DNA from 3 places in the Rhizobium sp. SRDI969 genome. Region 2 is predicted to be linked to each of the others. Evidence: riboswitches for the same ligand, from Rfam matches in the RefSeq annotation. Region 2 holds a riboswitch; each other region holds the start of a gene.
The links. Region 2 has a riboswitch for cobalamin ahead of nrdH (glutaredoxin-like protein NrdH). Riboswitches for the same ligand answer to the same signal wherever they lie in the genome.
Positions count from the first base shown of each region.

Region 1: it holds a riboswitch for cobalamin, as region 2 does, so the genes downstream of both, fdhA (formaldehyde dehydrogenase, glutathione-independent) here and nrdH (glutaredoxin-like protein NrdH) in region 2, are expected to answer to the same signal.
Region 3: it holds a riboswitch for cobalamin, as region 2 does, so the genes downstream of both, bluB (5,6-dimethylbenzimidazole synthase) here and nrdH (glutaredoxin-like protein NrdH) in region 2, are expected to answer to the same signal.

Region 1 covers NZ_CP104039.1:156,260-162,463, reverse strand. The annotation lists gene N2A41_RS32470 (3-keto-5-aminohexanoate cleavage protein) at 1-734, opposite strand, end outside; gene N2A41_RS32465 (GlxA family transcriptional regulator) at 811-1,833, shown strand; gene N2A41_RS32460 (LysR substrate-binding domain-containing protein) at 1,820-2,683, opposite strand; gene N2A41_RS32455 (DMT family transporter) at 2,796-3,710, shown strand; cobalamin riboswitch at 3,865-4,064, shown strand; gene fdhA (formaldehyde dehydrogenase, glutathione-independent) at 4,284-5,474, shown strand; gene N2A41_RS32445 (transporter substrate-binding domain-containing protein) at 5,559-6,204, opposite strand, start outside.
Region 2 covers NZ_CP104035.1:3,874,691-3,880,894, forward strand. The annotation lists gene nrdE (class 1b ribonucleoside-diphosphate reductase subunit alpha) at 1-970, opposite strand, end outside; gene nrdI (class Ib ribonucleoside-diphosphate reductase assembly flavoprotein NrdI) at 949-1,353, opposite strand; gene nrdH (glutaredoxin-like protein NrdH) at 1,363-1,584, opposite strand; cobalamin riboswitch at 1,862-2,085, opposite strand; gene N2A41_RS19205 (heavy metal translocating P-type ATPase) at 2,249-4,528, opposite strand; gene N2A41_RS19210 (MerR family transcriptional regulator) at 4,600-5,022, shown strand; gene N2A41_RS19215 (TIGR03862 family flavoprotein) at 5,092-6,204, shown strand, end outside.
Region 3 covers NZ_CP104035.1:2,235,060-2,241,263, reverse strand. The annotation lists gene N2A41_RS11280 (3-deoxy-7-phosphoheptulonate synthase) at 1-865, opposite strand, end outside; gene N2A41_RS11275 (hypothetical protein) at 1,267-1,848, opposite strand; gene N2A41_RS11270 (methyl-accepting chemotaxis protein) at 1,909-3,783, opposite strand; gene N2A41_RS11265 (hypothetical protein) at 4,054-4,212, shown strand; cobalamin riboswitch at 4,180-4,366, shown strand; gene bluB (5,6-dimethylbenzimidazole synthase) at 4,409-5,098, shown strand; gene N2A41_RS11255 (DUF2865 domain-containing protein) at 5,172-6,204, opposite strand, start outside.

The DNA.
Region 1 (6,204 bases), on a different replicon from region 2:
GCCAGCACGGCTGCCGCTGGATAGGCCATGGCATTGCGGCCGATCGAAAAGGCCGAAAAAGTCCAGCTCTGAGGCACGTTGTTGACCATCGCCATGAATGTATTGAGATCGTCGGGCGCACCCCATGGAATGCCCATACAGAGCTGGATCAGCACCGGATCTTCGATCAGGCCTTCCTCGGCAAGCTGCTTGGCAAACCAGAGATGGCCGGTGTCGAAGGCCTCGATCTCCGGCCGCACGCCGAGATCCGTCATCTTCTTCGCCATCGCCCGCAGCATGGCCGGCGTGTTGGTCATGACATAGTCGCCGAGGTTGAAGTTCATCGTGCCGCAGTCGAGCGTGCAGATCTCAGGCAGGCATTCGGCCACATGGCTGACGCGCTCGGTAGCGCCCGCCATATCCGTGCCCTTCGGGTTGAGGGGAAGGGGGCTTTCGACATCTCCGAAGATCAGGTCCCCGCCCATGCCGGCGGTGAGATTGAGGACGACGTCGACATCGGTCGAGCGGATGCGGTCGGTAACTTCCCTGTAGAGGTCGTTGCGGCGGCTGGCGGCGCCCGTTTCCGGGTCGCGAACATGGCAGTGAACGACCGCAGCACCAGCCTTTGCCGCGTCGATGGCGGAATCGGCGATTTGCTTGGGAGTGATCGGCACGTGGCTGGATCTGGAAACCGTATCGCCGGCGCCGGTGACGGCGCAGGTTATGAAGACATCGCGGTTCATCGCAAGAGGCATGTTTTTGTTCTCCCTCATCTTGTGCCCATTACGCGACAGGATGGATGGCGATGCGTTGCAATTTCGGAAGTAATCGATACATTATCGGAACTCCAGGGAGGTGAACTTGCTGCAGCGATCGACGGAACGGCTCGATATCGACCTTCTCGTCCTGCCGGATGCGAACCTGATCCTGATCGCCTCGGTCATCGAGCCGTTGCGCGGCGCCAACCGCATTTCCGGCAGCGAGCTCTATCGCTGGCGGCTGCTGACCCCGGACGGAGCACCGGTGCTGACCACCAGCGATATAGCCGTGCCCGCGCAAGGCGCTTTCAAAGCGACCACCGAGAAAACGCCGCTGTTCGTGCTGGCCAGTTACAACTGGCGCCGAAGTGCTACGCCGGCACTCAAGATGCAGCTCTCCCAGGCCGCCCGCTATCGCACGGTGATTGCCGGCATCGAGTCCGGCACATGGCTGCTGGCTGAAGCCAGCCTGCTCGACGGGTTACCGGCGACCGTTCACTGGGAGGATTACGAGGATTTTGCGCTCGCCTATCCCGAGGTGCGGGCGGTCAAGGATCGTTTCGTCATCGACGGCAAGCGGCTGACAACCTCGGGTTCGCTTCCGACCGTCGACCTGATGCTGGAGGTGATCCGGCAACGGCAGGGCTATTCGCTGGCACTCGAGGTCAGCCGGCTGTTCCGTTACGAGCAGCCGTCCTTCCATGCCGATGAATCACTTTCCGCAGCCTCGGCCGGACTGCGCATGCACGATCCCCGCGTGACGCAGGCAGTACGGCTGATGGAGGAGCATATCGAGCAGCCTCTGATCCTCACGCGGCTCGCCCGCCGGGTGGGCATCAGCGCTCGGCATCTGCAGGATCTCTTCCAGCAAAGCATCGGCGCGCCGCCGCATGTGCATTATCTCGCGCTGCGCTTAAATGCGGCCCGCCGCAAGGTAATCGAGACGACAGCCTCGTTTGCCGACATCGCAGCGGCGACCGGCTTCAACTCGGCCTCAGCCTTTGCGAGAAGCTACAGGGCGAGTTTTTCCGAGAGCCCGTCCGAGACTCGGCGCCGCTTGCGCCGCCGCGTCACGTCATCGGCTATACGGGCATAGGCTGGAACGCGTCCCGTATCATTTCGGCAAGTTCACGCATAGCCTCGCTGGAACGGTAAGTGCTCCGGCGGAGCACGACCTTGGAAGAATCGACCGGCGGGAAACCGTCTTCGGCGGTGAGCTCTCGGCAGCCGGGCGGAATGCTGCTGCGGGAAAGCGTGGTGACGGCAAGGCCGGCAATGACGGCATTCTTGAGACCCGAGCCGGTATCGGCGATGAATGCGATCCGATAATTGCGGCCGATCTGCTCCAGCGACCGGAGCGCAAAATCGCGCGACCACGTGGAGTTGCGATAGGTCGCTATCGGCAGGGGATCGATGTCGTGCAGCCGGTGCACCATCGATGTGACCCAGACCGTGGGATCGATGCAGATGACCTCGCCTTTGGTCTCATCGCTCCAGTCGAAAACGACGGCCAGATCGAGCTCATCCCGCTCGAGGGCGGCGAGGTTGCGGACGGTGTAGTCGCAGGACACGGTGACCTCGACGGCCGGGTGGCGTACTGCGAAAGCCGCAAGGGCTGCCGGCAGCACCGTCTGGCTGTATTCCTCGGGAATTCCGATGCGTACTGGCCCGTCCAACGGTTTGCTGCGGATCGTCGCGGCGGCCTCGTTCAGGAGATCGATGATCCTGCGGGCATAGGGCACGAGCTGTATGCCCTGGCGTGTGAGCAGCACACCGCGGGCGCCACGCTCGAACAGCGTTTCGCCGATCGTCTGCTCAAGCCTCTTGATCTGGGTGCTGACGGCCGACTGCGTCCGCCCGATGCGCTGGGCAGCGGCGGAGAAATTGGAGGTTTCGGCAACGACCAGGAAGGTTCTCAGCAGGTCGCTCTCAATCGGCTCATGCATGGAATAGCCATAGAAAAAATCGATGATAGTCATCACTACTATTCGTTTGTCTGATGTCAATTTTCAGCGCACAAAAGAGCCGCGTTCGACTTCCTTCTTTGAGAATATCTGCGTGACCATTGAAAATCCGGCCAGACGCCTCGCAGGCAGCGAGCACGAGAAGGGTGTGCTTCTCATCGTTGCCGCGACACTTGCCTGGAGCGCGAGCGGCGTTTATTCGCGACTCCTGACCACCGACGTATGGACGGCGATCGCCTGGCGGTCGTTGTTCGGAGGCCTGTTCCTGCTGATCCCCTGCTTTTTCCTCGAGGGGGGTATTTCACGGCAGCAATGGCGTTCCGTCTTCCATCCGTCCAGTCTTGCGATGATCGCATGCCAGACCTTCAGTCAGGGATGCTTCATCGGCGCGCTTTACATGACCACCGTCGCCAATGTGACGATGATCTATGCGACCGCGCCGTTTATCGCAGCGTTGCTCGGCTGGCTTATCCTCAGGGAGAGAGTTGCCAGGCGGACGTTGATTGCCGGCGGCATCTCGCTCCTCGGCGTCGCGGTCATCGTCGCCTCGTCGATCGGCGGCGGCACCGGTTGGGGCGACCTGCTGGCGCTCGGCATGACCGTTTCCTTCGCTCTGGTCATCATCATCCCGCGCATCAGTCCCGACGTGCCGAGCCTGCCGCCGACCGTGATCAGCGCCTTCTTGACGCTCGTCATCTTCGCTCCGTTCGGTTCGGTCGGCTCGCTGGACCTGCACAACTGGATCGTTCTTGCCGCCTTCGGCGCGACCAATTTCTCCCTCGCGCTGGTGCTTTTCCTTGCCGGGGCGAAGCGGATGCCGCCGGCGGAGGCGGCGCTGATCGGCACGATGGAAATCGTGCTCACGCCCTTCTGGGTTTGGCTGCTATTTTCCGAAGAGCCGCCCGTCGCCACCTTTTTCGGCGGCGCGATCATCCTCGCCACGGTGTTCTGGCACACGGCACTCGACGTCAGCCGCAGCCGGCGACCGCGTCGCGCCTCAAGTCTTTAGGCCGCGATTAAATCTTTCGGGACGAACCGGAAAACCGCCGTATTCGCGGGATCAACTATTTCTCCTGCGCAGCGATCTTTTGCGACTTTACCGACTGTCGTCTTTGAGTTGCGCGCATGTCGTTTTCTTGATCGCTGTTTTCCGTCAGGCATGGTTTGTTTGTTGTGTCCAAGGCGCTATCTCGCAAACTGGCGAAATGGACCATTGGCAGCCGGCCCGACGCCGGCGCTGCCCCGCAGCGGTAGAAGAACTGAAATCCTCAAGGAAATCGCCGGATAGACATCCGGAAAGATATCGAGATGGATCGGAAGGAGATTCTGGAGCCGGAAACCAGCTCTTGCGCAGCAAATCGACGGATTGCGGCAGACGGTCACGAGCGGAACGACAGGCGAAAACCGTTGCGTTCACTCCTCTACTGGATCCAATCTGTCCGTTTTGAAAATTCGAATATCGCCCGGTGCGGCGGTATCCGCGTGTTTTGGACACCGGGCTGCAGAGGAGGCAGGCCGGAGGGAAGTTGCCATCGACTGCATCGGTTGCACATCGAGGCATTCAAACAAGTGGGAGGAATCCATGAGCAAAAATAGAGGCGTCGTCTATCTCCGGCCGGGCAAGGTCGAAGTTCGCGACATCGACGACCCGAAGCTGGAAGCGCCCGACGGCCGCCGCATCGAACACGGCGTTATCCTGAAGGTGATCTCGACCAATATCTGCGGCTCCGATCAGCACATGGTTCGCGGCCGCACGACGGCGATGCCGGGCCTGGTCCTCGGTCATGAAATCACCGGCGAGATCATCGAGAAAGGCATCGACGTCGAGATGCTCGACATCGGCGATATCGTCTCGGTGCCGTTCAATGTCGCCTGCGGCCGCTGCCGCTGCTGCAAGTCCCAGGATACCGGCGTCTGCTTGACGGTAAACCCCGCCCGCGCCGGCGGTGCTTACGGTTATGTCGACATGGGCGGCTGGATCGGCGGACAGGCACGCTATGTCACCATTCCCTATGCAGATTTCAACCTGCTGAAAATCCCCGATCGGGACAAGGCAATGGCGAAGATCCGGGACCTCACCATGCTCTCCGACATTCTGCCCACCGGCTTCCATGGCGCCGTGCGTGCAGGCGTTGGAGTAGGCTCGACCGTCTACGTCGCCGGCGCCGGCCCCGTCGGCCTTGCGGCTGCCGCCTCGGCTCGCATTCTCGGTGCTGCGGTCGTGATGATCGGTGATTTCAACAAGGACCGTCTGGCACATGCGGCGAAGGTCGGCTTCGAACCGATCGACCTGTCGAAGAGCGACCGTCTTGGCGACATGATCGCACAGGTCGTCGGCACCAACGAAGTGGACAGCGCCATCGATGCGGTCGGCTTCGAGGCGCGCGGCCACTCGGGCGGGGAACAGCCGGCGATCGTCCTCAATCAGATGATGGAGATTACCCGTGCCGCGGGTTCGATCGGCATTCCCGGCCTCTACGTCACCGAGGATCCGGGCGCCGTCGACAACGCCGCCAAACACGGCAATCTCTCGCTCCGCTTCGGGCTCGGATGGGCCAAGGCGCAGTCCTTCCACACCGGCCAGACTCCGGTGATCAAATATAATCGTCAACTCATGCAGGCGATCCTCCACGACCGGCTGCCCATTGCCGATATCGTCAACGCCAAGGTCATCCCGCTCGACGATGCCGCCAGTGGATATGAGAGCTTCGACCACGGAGCGGCGACAAAATATGTCCTCGATCCGCACGGTGAGCTCGCGAAAGCCGCGTAGCGGTTACGACTGAGGACTTTACACAATAGGAATGGTCGGCGGTAAACCGGCCATTCCGCATTTGCCACATGACAATTTGACGAATTACTGGATGCTGAACGGGAAATATTTTGCGTTGATCATGTCATAGGTCCCGTCCGCCTTGATACTTTTCAGCGCTTCGTTCAGGCGCGTCAAACGCTCCTTGTCGTCCAGGCGCAGCGCGATGCCGGCACCTTCGCCGAAGTATGTGACGTCGACCAGATCCGGCCCTTTGAACTCGCAGCAGGTTCCCGCCTTGGTGTTGGCGATCCAGTCGTAGATGGCGAGTTTGTCCTCCAGGATGATATCGACGCTGCCGTCCGACAACCCCTTGTACAATTCAGGCGAAGACCGGAAGACCTTCTTTTTCATCTCCGGATAGAGATGGTTGGCGTAGGATTCCTGCGCCGTCGACGACGTCACCCCGAGGATCTTGCCGCTGAGGCCGGCGGGGCTGACATCATTGATCGACGAATCCTTCCGAGCGATGAACACCGACGGGCTGTTGTAGTATTTTTCAGTGAAGGCAACCTTTTGACGCCGCTCAAGGCTCATCGACATGGATGAGATGATCGCGTCGTATTTGTCGGCAACGAGATCGGGGATGATGTCGTCCCACTTCTCGATGATGAATTGGCATTCGAACTTGCCAACCTCGCACAGGGCATTGGCAATATCGATGTCGAAGCCCTGAAGCTCGTTATTTGCA
Region 2 (6,204 bases):
CGTTGTTCCTCGCGAGTTCGAAGGTGATGTCGGGCACGACGACGCCGAGCGACAGTGTCTTGATGCGGATCTTCTCGTCGGCATTTTCGCGCTTGGTATCGAGGAAGCGCATGATATCGGGGTGGTGGGCATTGAGATAGACGGCCCCCGCGCCCTGGCGCGCGCCGAGCTGGTTGGCATAGGAGAAACTGTCTTCGAGCAGCTTCATCACCGGGATGATGCCTGACGATTGGTTCTCGATATGTTTGATCGGCGCGCCCGCCTCGCGGATGTTCGTCAATGACAGCGCCACGCCGCCACCACGCTTCGACAATTGCAGCGCCGAATTGATCGACCGGCCGATCGATTCCATATTGTCCTCAACGCGCAGCAGGAAGCAGGAAACCAGTTCGCCGCGCTGCTTCTTGCCGGCATTGAGAAAGGTCGGCGTCGCCGGCTGGAAGCGGCCGGAAATGATCTCCTCGACCATGTCGCGGGCAAGCCCCTCGTCGCCGCGCGCGAGCGCCAGCGCCACCATGCAGATGCGGTCCTCATAACGCTCGAGATAGCGCTTTCCGTCGAAGGTCTTCAGCGTATAGCTGGTGTAGTATTTGAAGGCGCCGAGGAAGGTCGGGAAACGGAATTTCTTGGCATAGGCCTGGTCGAACAGGTCGCGCACGAAATTGAAGGAATACTGGTCGAGAACCTCCTGCTCGTAGTAACCCTCGGTGACGAGGTAATCGAGCTTTTCCCGGAGGTTGTGAAAGAACACCGTGTTCTGGTTCACATGCTGCAGGAAATACTGCTTGGCAGCCAAACGATCCTTGTCGAGCTGGATCCTGCCCTCATCGTCATAGAGGTTCAGCATCGCATTCAGCGCGTGATAGTCGAGCGTTTCCGCCGCTTTCAAAGGGCGTTCGCCGGCGGGATGAGCAAAAGTGTTATGCGGTTTTGCGCCCGCATCCCGCGTCAGAGTTGTTCCCGTGTCCAAAACCGTTCCATTCCGTGTTTGACGTTGGCGACATCCGCTTCCGTGCCCAGCAGCTCGAACCGGTAGAGGTAAGGCACCTGGCATTTCTTCGAGATGACGTCGCCGGCGAGCCCGTATGTCTCGCCGAAATTGCTGTTGCCCGCGGCAATCACGCCGCGGATGTGTCCTCGGTTTTCCGCATCGTTGAGGAAACGGATCACCTGCTTGGGAACGGCACCCTTGCCGCCGTCGCCGCTATAGGTCGGCACAACAAGCACGAAGGGTTCGCGGATATGGAACGCGTCAGCGCCACTTGGCGGAATGCGCGTTGCGCGCAGTCCGAGCTTGGCGACGAACCGATGGGTGTTCTCGGATCGGCTGGAATAATAGACGATCAGAGCCATCGCCTTTCCTCAGGAAAGTGCGCTGATCATGTCGGGGCGGAAGCCCGCCCAATGCTGCTCGCCGGCGATGACGACAGGCGCCTGCATGTAGCCGAGGCTGCGGACGCGATCGAGCGCTTCGGCATCCTGCGAGATATCGACGATGTCATAATCGACACCCAACCGGTCGAGGGCACGGTAGGTGGCGGTGCACTGGACGCAGGCAGGCTTGCTGTAGACGGTAATGGTCATGATATTCCTCGTGACGCGATTGGGACGCAGGAGATCGATCGGAAATCTGCCGATATCCGTCGAAAAATCTCTGGTGATTTGAGCTATGCGGCTGTTCAGCCGCTGGGCGTACTCCGCCCTCTACCTCCAGCGGGTGGCGGCCTGAACTGAGATACTGACATGACTTCACCCCGAAGTGGCACAATACGAAGGTTTCGGGGGCGGAGGCTCGGGCCTGCGAAACGCGATGCGGACATTCCCCGCAGCCATGCAACGCGACCTTCCGGACACCCCGCCCGTGGACGTTTCGTTCGAGGCAGGTCTCCTGGCTCACGGGTCAACGCTCCTGCCCAGCCTTCCCGGAGCATCATGCTCCAGTGACCAGAAATCGGACAGTTGCTCGCCGCTTACAGTTGCGGGGGCAGCTCCGGCATTGCTTCGCCATGATGGCGAGGCGCACCGTATTCCCGTCTTAGCCGCCGATCCTCACGAATCGACGGAACCTCGAACACTAGATATGGTACTCGAATCGCTGATGACGTCAACAAGTAGTTGTGGCGCTGCAGCAATGGCGGCAACGAATCGCCGCGCCCGTGTATGATGTGGATAATGAAGCGTTAACGAAAAGGCGCTGTGGAGAACCGGTCAGAAAGAGCCGACAGAAGCCGGCTCCCCGAAACGATATTCATATTTTTATTCGAAGCAGCCGCAGCGCGTTGATCGTGACCAGCACGGTAGCGCCGGTATCAGCGAGGATCGCCGGCCAGAGCCCGGTAATGCCGGCGATCGTCGTCACTAGGAACACCGCCTTCAGCCCGAGTGCGATGGTGATGTTCTGCAGGATGTTGCGCATCGTGCGTTTGGAAAGTTCGATCATCCGCGCCACGTCGCCGACGCGTCCGTGCAGCACGGCGGCATCCGCCGTCTCGAGCGCCACATCGGTGCCGCCGCCCATAGCAATGCCGATATCGGCAGCAGCCAGCGCCGGAGCATCATTGATGCCGTCGCCGACCTTGGCGACGATGAAGCCCTGGTGCTTCAATTCGCCGACGACCCGCTGCTTGTCCTCAGGCATCATCTCGCCGCGCCAGTCGATGCCGAGCATGCCGGCAACGGCTGCCGCCGTCCGTTTGTTGTCGCCCGTCAGCATCATCGCCTTGACGCCTGCTGATTTGAGGGCAGCGAGCCCGGCCTCGGCATCCTCGCGCGGCTCGTCGCGCATGGCGATCAAACCCGCCGCAACACCGTTGACGAGCAGCACCGACAGGCTCTTGCCCTCGTCGTTCAGCGCCGCGATGCGTGCATCCTGTTCAGCACTGAGCGCCCCGCGCTCACGGGCGGCGGGCGGCGACAGCAGGTCCAGCGTCTCGCCGCCGACTTTGCCGCTGACGCCCCTGCCCGCCAGCGCTTCCAGCTCGAAGGCCGGCGGCACGGGAACGCCGTCTGACTTGGCGCGGTTGAGGATCGCCAACGCCAGCGGATGGCTGGAACCCTGCTCCAGCACCGCCGCGCGCGACAGCACCTGCGCCTCGCTCAATCCGAAGGAGATGATATCGGTGACCTGAGGCCTGCCTTCCGTCAGCGTGCCTGTCTTGTCGAAGGCGACCATCGTCACCTTGCCGAGCGTTTCCAGCACCGCGCCGCCCTTCATCAGCAGCCCGCGCCGCGCACCTGTCGAAAGCGAGGCGGCAATTGCCGCCGGCGTCGAAATGACGAGCGCGCAGGGGCAGCCGATCAAAAGGATGGCAAGACCCTTATAGACCCATTCGCCCCACGGGCCGGCAAACAGCAGCGGCGGAACGACCGCGACCAGCGCTGCAACCACGACCACGCCGGGCGTGTAATAGCGCGAAAACCGATCGATGAAGCGTTCGGTCGGCGCCTTCGATTCCTGCGCTTCCTCCACCAGCTTGACGACACGGGCGATGGTGTTGTCGGCGGCCGCCGCCGTGACGCGAACCCTGAGCACCGCATCGCCATTGACCGTGCCGGCAAAAACGACGGCATCGACGCCCTTGCGAACCGGCGTGCTTTCGCCCGTCACCGGCGCCTCGTCGATTGCGCTCTCGCCTGAGATGATGATGCCGTCCGCAGAGATACGGTCGCCAGGGCGAACCATGATAGTCGCGCCAACGGCAAGGCTTTCTGCCGGCACTTCCCGCGTCTGCCCATTGTCTTCGAGCAGCGCATTCTTCGGCACCAGACCCGCCAACGACTGGATGCTTTCGCGCGCCTTGCCGGCCGCCACCCCTTCCAGCATCTCGCCGACGAGGAACAGGAATACGACGGTTGCCGCCTCTTCGCCGGCATTGATGATGACGGCGCCGACGGCGGCAATCGTCATCAGCATCTCGATCGAGAACGGTGTACCTGATAGGGCGGCAATGATAGCGCGCCGCGCGATCGGCACCAGCCCGATCAGCATGGCGACGATGAAGGCATAGGACGCAATCGCCGGCACGAGATGGCCGACGGCGTAGGCAACAACGAGCGCCACGCCCGCAAGAATGGTCAGACGGCCTTTCTTGCTCTGCCACCATGGACCGGCCATCGGCGCATGGTCGTGCCCATGCAGGCCTTCGATTTCCTTTTCGCCGTCATGGTCATGGCTCGCATGATCGTGAGGGTGGTCGTGATCATGACCTGCGTGATCGTGGCCTTCGTAGCCGTGATCATGGCCGGCATGATCGCCGTGATCGTGGTCGTGACGATGCTGCGAGCCCTGGGTATGCGCAGGCGCAGCGCTTCCAGCAAGCGGCGCGACGGAATAGCCGAGCCCTGTCACCTTCCTCTCGATCACCTTGAGATCGCTGCTGCCATCGTGGCGGACGGTCATCGTGCCCGCCATCACCGAGACGGAAACATCGGCGACACCCGCCACGCGTCTGACCGCCGTATCGATCTTGGTTGCGCAGCCGGCGCAATCCATGCCGCCAACCCGGTATCGTGTCTCGCTCTCAGCCATGATCCGCTTCCTTGTCAAACAGAAGCATCCCTCCTACATCCTCTAGCGACTAGAGGTGCAAGAGGAAAATCATGAAAAAGATCACCATTGGTGAAGCTGCTCGCCAAAGCGGCGTCAAGGTGCCGACGGTCCGTTATTATGAGAGCATCGGCCTGCTCGCGGCGCCGAGCCGCAGCGAGGGCAACCAGCGCTCCTTCGAGCCCGCCGATATCAGCCGCCTCGCCTTCATCCGCCACGCCCGCGAACTCGGCTTCGAGATCGAGGCGATCCGCACGCTGCTCACCCTGCAGGATGATCCGTACCAGTCTTGCGCCTCGGCCGACGCCATCGCCAAGGCGCGTCTCATCGAAGTCGAGCAGCGCATCCGCAGCTTGACGGCGCTGAAGGCCGAGCTGGAAACCATGGTGGAAGGCTGCGGCCACGGCCGCGTCGACCAATGCCGAGTCATCGAGGTGCTCGCCGACCACGGCCAGTGCACACATCCGCACCACTGACCGCTGCCCTTGCAGGCGGTCCGCGCCCGCGCCAAAACTGAATGCAGACAGAATCGGGCGAAGACATCCATGAACCAGAAACGGATTGCGATCATCGGCGGCGGCCCGGCGGGTCTCGCGGCTGCCGAACTGCTGTCCCGTTCCGGTCATGCGGTGACGGTCTACGACGCCATGCCGACCTTCGCCCGCAAATTCCTGCTGGCCGGCAAATCGGGTCTCAACATCACCCATTCCGAGGATTATGCCCGTTTCATCATACGCTTCGGCGCGGCCTCCGCCCGTCTGCGCCCCGCTCTTGATGCCTTTACCCCTGATGATATCAGGGATTGGGCAGCAGGGCTCGGGACCGAGACCTTCGTCGGCTCGTCCGGCCGGGTGTTCCCGAAGGTGATGAAGGCCTCGCCTTTGCTGCGCGCCTGGCTCAGGCGACTGGAGGCGCAGGGCGCCACGTTGCGCACCCGCCACCGCTGGAGCGGGTTTGCCGAAGATGGTTATGCTTTCGAAACGCCCGAAGGGCGCAGCATCGTCCATTGCGACGCAGCCCTGCTGGCGCTCGGCGGCGCAAGCTGGCCGCGCCTCGGCTCCGATGCAAGCTGGCTGGCTCGGCTATCGGAGAGAGGCGTCGAGATCGAATCCTTCAAGCCCGCCAATTGCGGCTTCGCCGTCGGCTGGAGCGGAAGCTTCAGCGAACGTTTCGCCGGCGAGCCGGTAAAGTCGGTCACCGCAACATCCGAGGCCGGCACGTTTCCCGGCGAATTCGTCATCACCGGGAGCGGCATCGAGGGCAGCCTGATCTATGCCCACACCGCTAGCCTCCGCGACCGGCTGCTGAACCACGGCAGCGCTGCCCTGACGCTCGACCTCGCACCCGGCCGCACCATCGAGAGACTGACCCGCGACCTTGCCCGGCAGGACGCCAAATCGAGCTTTTCAAACCGCCTGCGCAAGGGCGCTGGCCTCGACGGCGTCAAGGCGGCGCTGCTGCGCGAACTTACTCCCGAGCGCGACCGGACCGGTCCCGAGCGTCTCGCCGGCATGATCAAGGCCCTGCCGGTGCCGGTGATCGAAACCCGCCCGATCGCTGAAGCGATCTCCTCGGCCGGCGGCATCCGCTGGAGCGGCATCGACGACAGCTACATGTTGAAGGCGCTGCCGGGCACCTTCGTCGCCGGTGAGATGCTC
Region 3 (6,204 bases), 1.6 Mb from region 2:
TCTGGGTGGCAACGGATCTGACGACGAGCGGCTGGTTCATCGGGTCCTTGCCGCTGTTGGCATGGCTGGCATCGATGAGGATGCGCGGGGCCACGCCGAGCTTGACGGCTTCGCTCGTGACGGATTCGACATCGGCCGTCTCATAGTTTGGCCGCTTACCGCCGCGCAGGATGATGTGGCAGTCCTCATTGCCTGTCGTCGAGGCGATTGCTGCCTGTCCGTCTTTGGTCACTGCCGGGAAGTGATGCGGCTGCGAGGCGGCGAGGATGGCGTCGAGCGCGACGCGCACACCACCATCGGTGCCGTTCTTGAAGCCGATCGGGCAGGAAAGGCCGGAGGCAAGCTGGCGGTGGACCTGGCTTTCGGTCGTGCGCGCACCGATCGCGCCCCAACTGACGAGATCGGCGATGTATTGCGGCGTGATGGTGTCGAGGAATTCGCAGCCGGCCGGAAGGCCCATGGCATTGATATCGAGCAGCAGGCGTCTCGCAATCCTCAGCCCTTCCTCGATGCGGTAGCTGCCGTCGAGATGCGGGTCGTTCATCAGGCCCTTCCAGCCGACGGTCGTGCGGGGTTTTTCGAAGTAGACGCGCATGACGATCTCGAGATCGCCGGCGAAGCGGCGGCGCTGTTCCGCCAGCCGTTCGGCATATTCCCTGGCGGCAACGGGATCGTGGATGGAGCAGGGGCCGATGACGACGATCAGCCGGTCGTCTTCGCCCTGCAGGATCTTATGGATCGCATCACGGTTACTGGTCACGGTCTTACTGACATCAGCATTGCGGGGAATTTCCGCGATGATATCGGCGGGTTTGGTCAGCGGGGTGATTTCGACGATACGCAGATCGTCAATGGTATCAGACACGGTATGGCTCCTGTTTGGTCATACCGGCGGAACAAAAAAACCGCCAGGTAGACTAGCGGCTGTTCGGGTTGTCGTCGCGTCGAATTCAGTTACGCATGGACCCGCATCCGCTGAGAGTAGCGGTACCAATAAAATCGCGAGGCGCAGATTGATGTGATCGACATGAGAGGTATGTAGTGTCACGGCCACGCGTTGTCACGCAGAATTTTCTGCCTGAAAATCCGGCGTTCCCCGAGATGGCAACGGCTTCTGCGGAAGGGAGACCCCCCGGCGAGGCAAGAAGCGCGTCGCACTCGATCTCGTGCAGGCGACGCGCTCTAAGCTTTGTTTAAACCTGTCGCCCTAAAGATGCTTCCGGGCGACGGTCGTTCGCACTGTTCCAGAAGACTCAGTTCCTGAGATCACAGGGCGTCGACGTTCACGCCGACGGTGATGGCGCCGATCGGTGTTCCCTTGTCGTCTGATATCGTGACGCTTGCCTGCGACTGCAGTGTCTGGGTCGACTCATCCTTTTCGATCTCGTCGACGAAGACGGCGTCCTTGCCGGCTCCGAAGGACTTCTGGAACTTGGCCTCGTCGCCCTGCCAGTAATCCGATGTGGTGTCGCTTTGACCGACATTCAGGCCTTTTGTATCCATGACGAAGATTTCCGTGATCTTGCCGCCGGAAGCCTCCTTCTTCCCCTGAAGGAATTTCGACAGTGCGTTGTTGAGCACACCATCGATCATCGAGTGGTCTGAGCCATCGACTTCGGCACGCCACTTCTTGTCAAGGGCGTCGACATCAGCAGCATTGAGATTGGCGTTGGCAGCGTTCTGCGCCTTGATAGCCTCGATGATGGCGGGGTCGTTAAGCCAGGGCTTTACATCGCTTGTCACGTAGTCGGAGATCGGGGCAAGCTTGGCATCCTGTGCCATGGATACGCCCACGGGCATGGCAAATGCGGTGCAGGCCAAAAGAAATGCGGGCACGATTTTCTTCATAAGCGTTTCCTTCCTGATTATAGGTTGCTGAGAACTAAGGCTTATCGGATGCAGGCGACGTCAAAACTCCTCCCAGGCACCGGGAGCAGCGGCAACGGCGGCATTGCCTGCATGACGCTGCATGACGGCTCTGGGCTCGGGACGAGCTTGGCGGGCGGCTTGAACGGGTTTGGGCTGGCTGGCGGTAGACCCACCGACCACGAACCTGCCGGCCGAGTCCTGCAGCAGGCGTCCTTGCGACAGCAGTTCGTGGCAAGCCGCGTTGGTTTCCTCGACCATTGCCGCGTTCTGCTGTGTCGTCTGATCCATCTGGTTGATTGCGCTGTTGATTTCCTGCAGGCCCGTCGCCTGTTCGCGATAGGATTGGACGATGGAAGCGATGCTATCGCTGATGCGGTTGATCTGCTCCTCGATCTTCAGCAGGGCGTCACCGGTTTCGTTCACCAGCCCGACGCCCGCGGCAACTTCCTGGCCGGATACGTTGATCAGGTTCTTGATTTCCTTTGCGGCATTTGCCGACCGCTGAGCGAGTTCACGCACTTCCTGCGCGACAACAGCAAAACCCTTGCCGGCCTCGCCGGCGCGCGCCGCCTCGACACCGGCGTTCAGCGCCAGCAGGTTCGTCTGGAAGGCGATTTCGTCGATGACGCCGATAATGCGGCCGATCTGGCTCGAGGAGGTTTGAATCCGGTCCATCGCGCCGATTGCATCGCGCACCACCGTCGCCGAGACATGAGCGCTCCGCTTTGTCTCCTCGACCAACTGCCCGGCATTTTCAGCCCGTTGCGACGATGTTCTGACCGTGGTGGTCACCTCATCCAGTGCCGCAGCGGTCTGTTCCAATGCTGCTGCCTGTTGCTCGGTCCGCCTGGCGAGTTGATCCGCGGAGTTCGCCAGCTCGCTGGAGCCGGTTTCAACCGCCACGGAAGCGGTCTTTATCTCTGTCAGAGCGGCCGCGACCGCATCGACCATGTTGTTAAAATCCTGCCGCAATTTATCGAATTCGGGACCGAGATCGGCCAATTGTATCGAGAAATCGCCGGCGGCAAGCTTTTCCAATGCATTTGCGAGAGAGGTCATGACCAGCCGCTGGGTGTTGCTGGCTTCTTCGGTGAACAATACATTGCGCGCCCGTTCGGCGTCGAGCGAAGCGCTCTGCTCGGCAGCGGCCTGCTCTCTCTCGACCTTCGCAATCGCCTCGTGGCGGAAGACTTCCAACGCGCGTGCCAGAAAGCCGATCTCGTCGCCATTTTCCCTGTAGGTGACGGGAGAGGCCAGGTCGCCTTTCTGCAACGCGCTGATTCTCTCACTGAGGATCCTGATGGGCCGGCCAACGAGGCTGCGCATGGCGAGAAGGAAGGCAACGACGGCTATGGCGGTGATCGCGGACTGCGTGAGCAGCGAAATGAGAACTTTCTGCCTGACTTCGGAAGCGATTTTTTCGACGGACCAGTTCGTGACGACGTAACCGGTGGCCTTGCCCGACTTATCCAGCGGGAGCGGCGCGATGATCGTCACGACGCCGGCAGATATTCTACCGTCATCGATGGTCGTCTTTTCCGGTTTCGCGCTCAGGCTCTTCGCCAGATCGGTTGGTGCCGGCAAACCACTGACGCCATCGCGCGCCCAGGTATCGACGGCGGCAGGTTCGGCGTTGAATGCGGCAAACTGCACGAGATCGAGCGAGGGGTCGTCGCGGTAGAGCGAATAAGCCTCTCGAACGGCGTTCGCCTTCCCCCATTTCACGCCGCCCGCTGCCAGAGAGGCAAATTGCTCGGCATCCTTGGACCAGTTCGCCTTGGCGCCATCGATCAAGGCCCGGGTTTCGTACATCCAGGTATAGGTGGCGAAAGCGGAAATGCCGCAGAGGTTCACGGCAACGATAATCGCCGCCAGCTTGGCGGTCAGAGGCATCGTTTTCAAAAATTGGAACATTCCGCGGCGGCCTAGAATTGCGGCTCAGTCGGACATGTTCCGGACTGGCGTATCAATACGGGCATCGACGCTGACGGTCACATCATGAGCCCTCATGCCCATGTCCTGATAGCAACCCAAAACGCGTAAACGCAGTGTGTATTTGATGTGTGAATAAATCATAAAGTAGAATGGTGCTGGGGTACATGCGGGTCGTTTCACCCTGGCGCCTGCGGGCGCCAAGCCCAGCGAACCGGCGGGTACTGTCGTATCGTGCTGGACGGTGGAGGGATGGAGATACGCTGGGCAACGGCATTGATCGCGGTTGCCTGGCTGCTGTCGGCGTCATCGACATCGCCGAAGGCCATGCAGCGTGTCGGCGGCGTGCGGGCCGCCTTGCCGCCGCCGCGCTTTCCTGAAATAGATGCGCCGTCAGGTGCCCGCCGGTAAGGCGGGAGAATCGGGAATCCGGTGCAAAGCCGGAACGTGCCCAACGCTGTAAGGCCGACGTTTGCCGCTTATCACGCCACTGGCTTCTTGCCGGGAAGGCTGCGGCAGACGGATGACGCCCAGTCAGAAGACCGGCCTGGCTAGATAGACCGATCCGCGCGGACGGCGGGGCGGTTGCGTTGTTGGGGATTTGACGATGCGACCCTTTGATGAGGATGCCCTTTCGGCGGCGTCCGGTTTTTCCTTGGCCGAACGCGAGGCCGTCTATCATGCGATCATGACGCGGCGCGACGTTCGCAGCCAGTTCCTGCCTGATCCCTTGCCAGACGATGTCGTGGAGCGTCTGTTGACGGCCGCCCATCACGCGCCGTCGGTTGGTTTCATGCAGCCGTGGAATTTCATTCTGGTGAAAAGCCCGACTGTGCGGGCGCGCGTCCGGAATGCCTTTGCCAGCGCCAACGAGGAGGCGGCGCTGATGTTCGAAGGCGAACGGCGGCAGGCATATCGTTCGCTTAAGCTCGAAGGCATTACGGAGGCGCCGCTCGGGATCTGCGTGACCTGCGATCCCACCCGCGGCGGCAGCGTGGTGCTGGGGCGTACGCACAATCCGAGGATGGATAGCTATTCCACAGTCTGCGCCATCCAGAACCTCTGGCTTGCCGCGCGGGCGGAAGGGGTCGGCGTCGGCTGGGTCAGCATCTTTCATGAAGGCGACCTGAAGAGCATTCTCGGCATACCCGAGCATATCGAGGTGGTCGCCTGGCTCTGTGCCGGTTTCGTCGATCGGCTCTATGACGAGCCGGAACTCTCCGTCAAAGGCTGGCGGCAGCGGCTGCCGCTTGAGGAACTCGTCTTTCATGATGGATGGGGACGAAGCGAGCCCTAAATAAAGTGCGTCGCATCGAAGACGCATGTCGTAGTCCCAAAACCGCCGCGCGGTTTGGGTGGCTTGATTGATATCACTGCTGTTGTTGTGGTTGCGGGCCCGGCGTTGCCGGATTGGTGAGGTCGATCGAGCCCTGATCGCCGGCGAGAAACTGGGGGCCGACCTGACGGACGCGGTTCTGCGTCGGATCGTAGGGGCGCTCGGGAACGGATGGTTGCGGCGCAGCTGCGGCATCCTTCGCCGGGGGATTGGTGCGGATAGTGGTAATGGAGCTCTGCTGCGGTGGTTCGCTCACCACCTGCTTGCCGCGCATCTCCTCATAATAGGCGGTGAGATTGCAGGCGCAGGAGGACTTTTCCCCGGGCGTGCGGTTCTTGTAGGCAAAGGCATTTTTCATGGCGCTGTAGGGCGTGCCCGTTGCGACCGAGATCATGTTCGAGGCTTCGGTGCTCGTCACGTCACGATAGAACAGTTCGGTCTCGATGCCCGGGCACATCTTGGCGCAGGTCTGTGCGTCGCGGCCGAAATCGACCGATGTGGCGTTCGAACTGATCGGAAAGAAGCCGCCGTCACAGCTGCGCACGCACATGGTGCTGACCGGCGAGAGCATTTCGGCCCGCGGCACGCCGTAACGCGGATCGACCTCTTCACCGCCGCCGAGCGGAATAAAGGTGTCGGTGCGCATCGCCTGTTCTTCGACGCTCGGGGCGAGGTCGTCGGCGCTGCGATCGCTCGGGGCATAGAAGTTTTCGCTGTTGCAGCCATTGCGGTCGAGAGCGGCGGTCAGCTCGCGGCGCGCGTCCTCATTGCCGTCGGTCTGGTTGCGCAGCTCGTCACGGCGGTCCTGGAGATAGCGGATGTTGTCGATCATCCGGGCTTCGGACTGCGACAGCTCGGCGCAATAATCGGCATTTTCGCCGCCGATGACGACCATGCTGCCCGAGGTGCAGCCGTTGCCGCGCAGCTCGTTGCGGACCTTGCGCAGCTCGAGGTTCTGCTCGGCCATGGCGCTGGCATATTGGCGCGCTTCCGGACCGTTGGTATTGCCGATCGACCGCGGCAGGTCGGCGAGGCGGCCACGCAGATCCTCACAGATAGTAATGGAC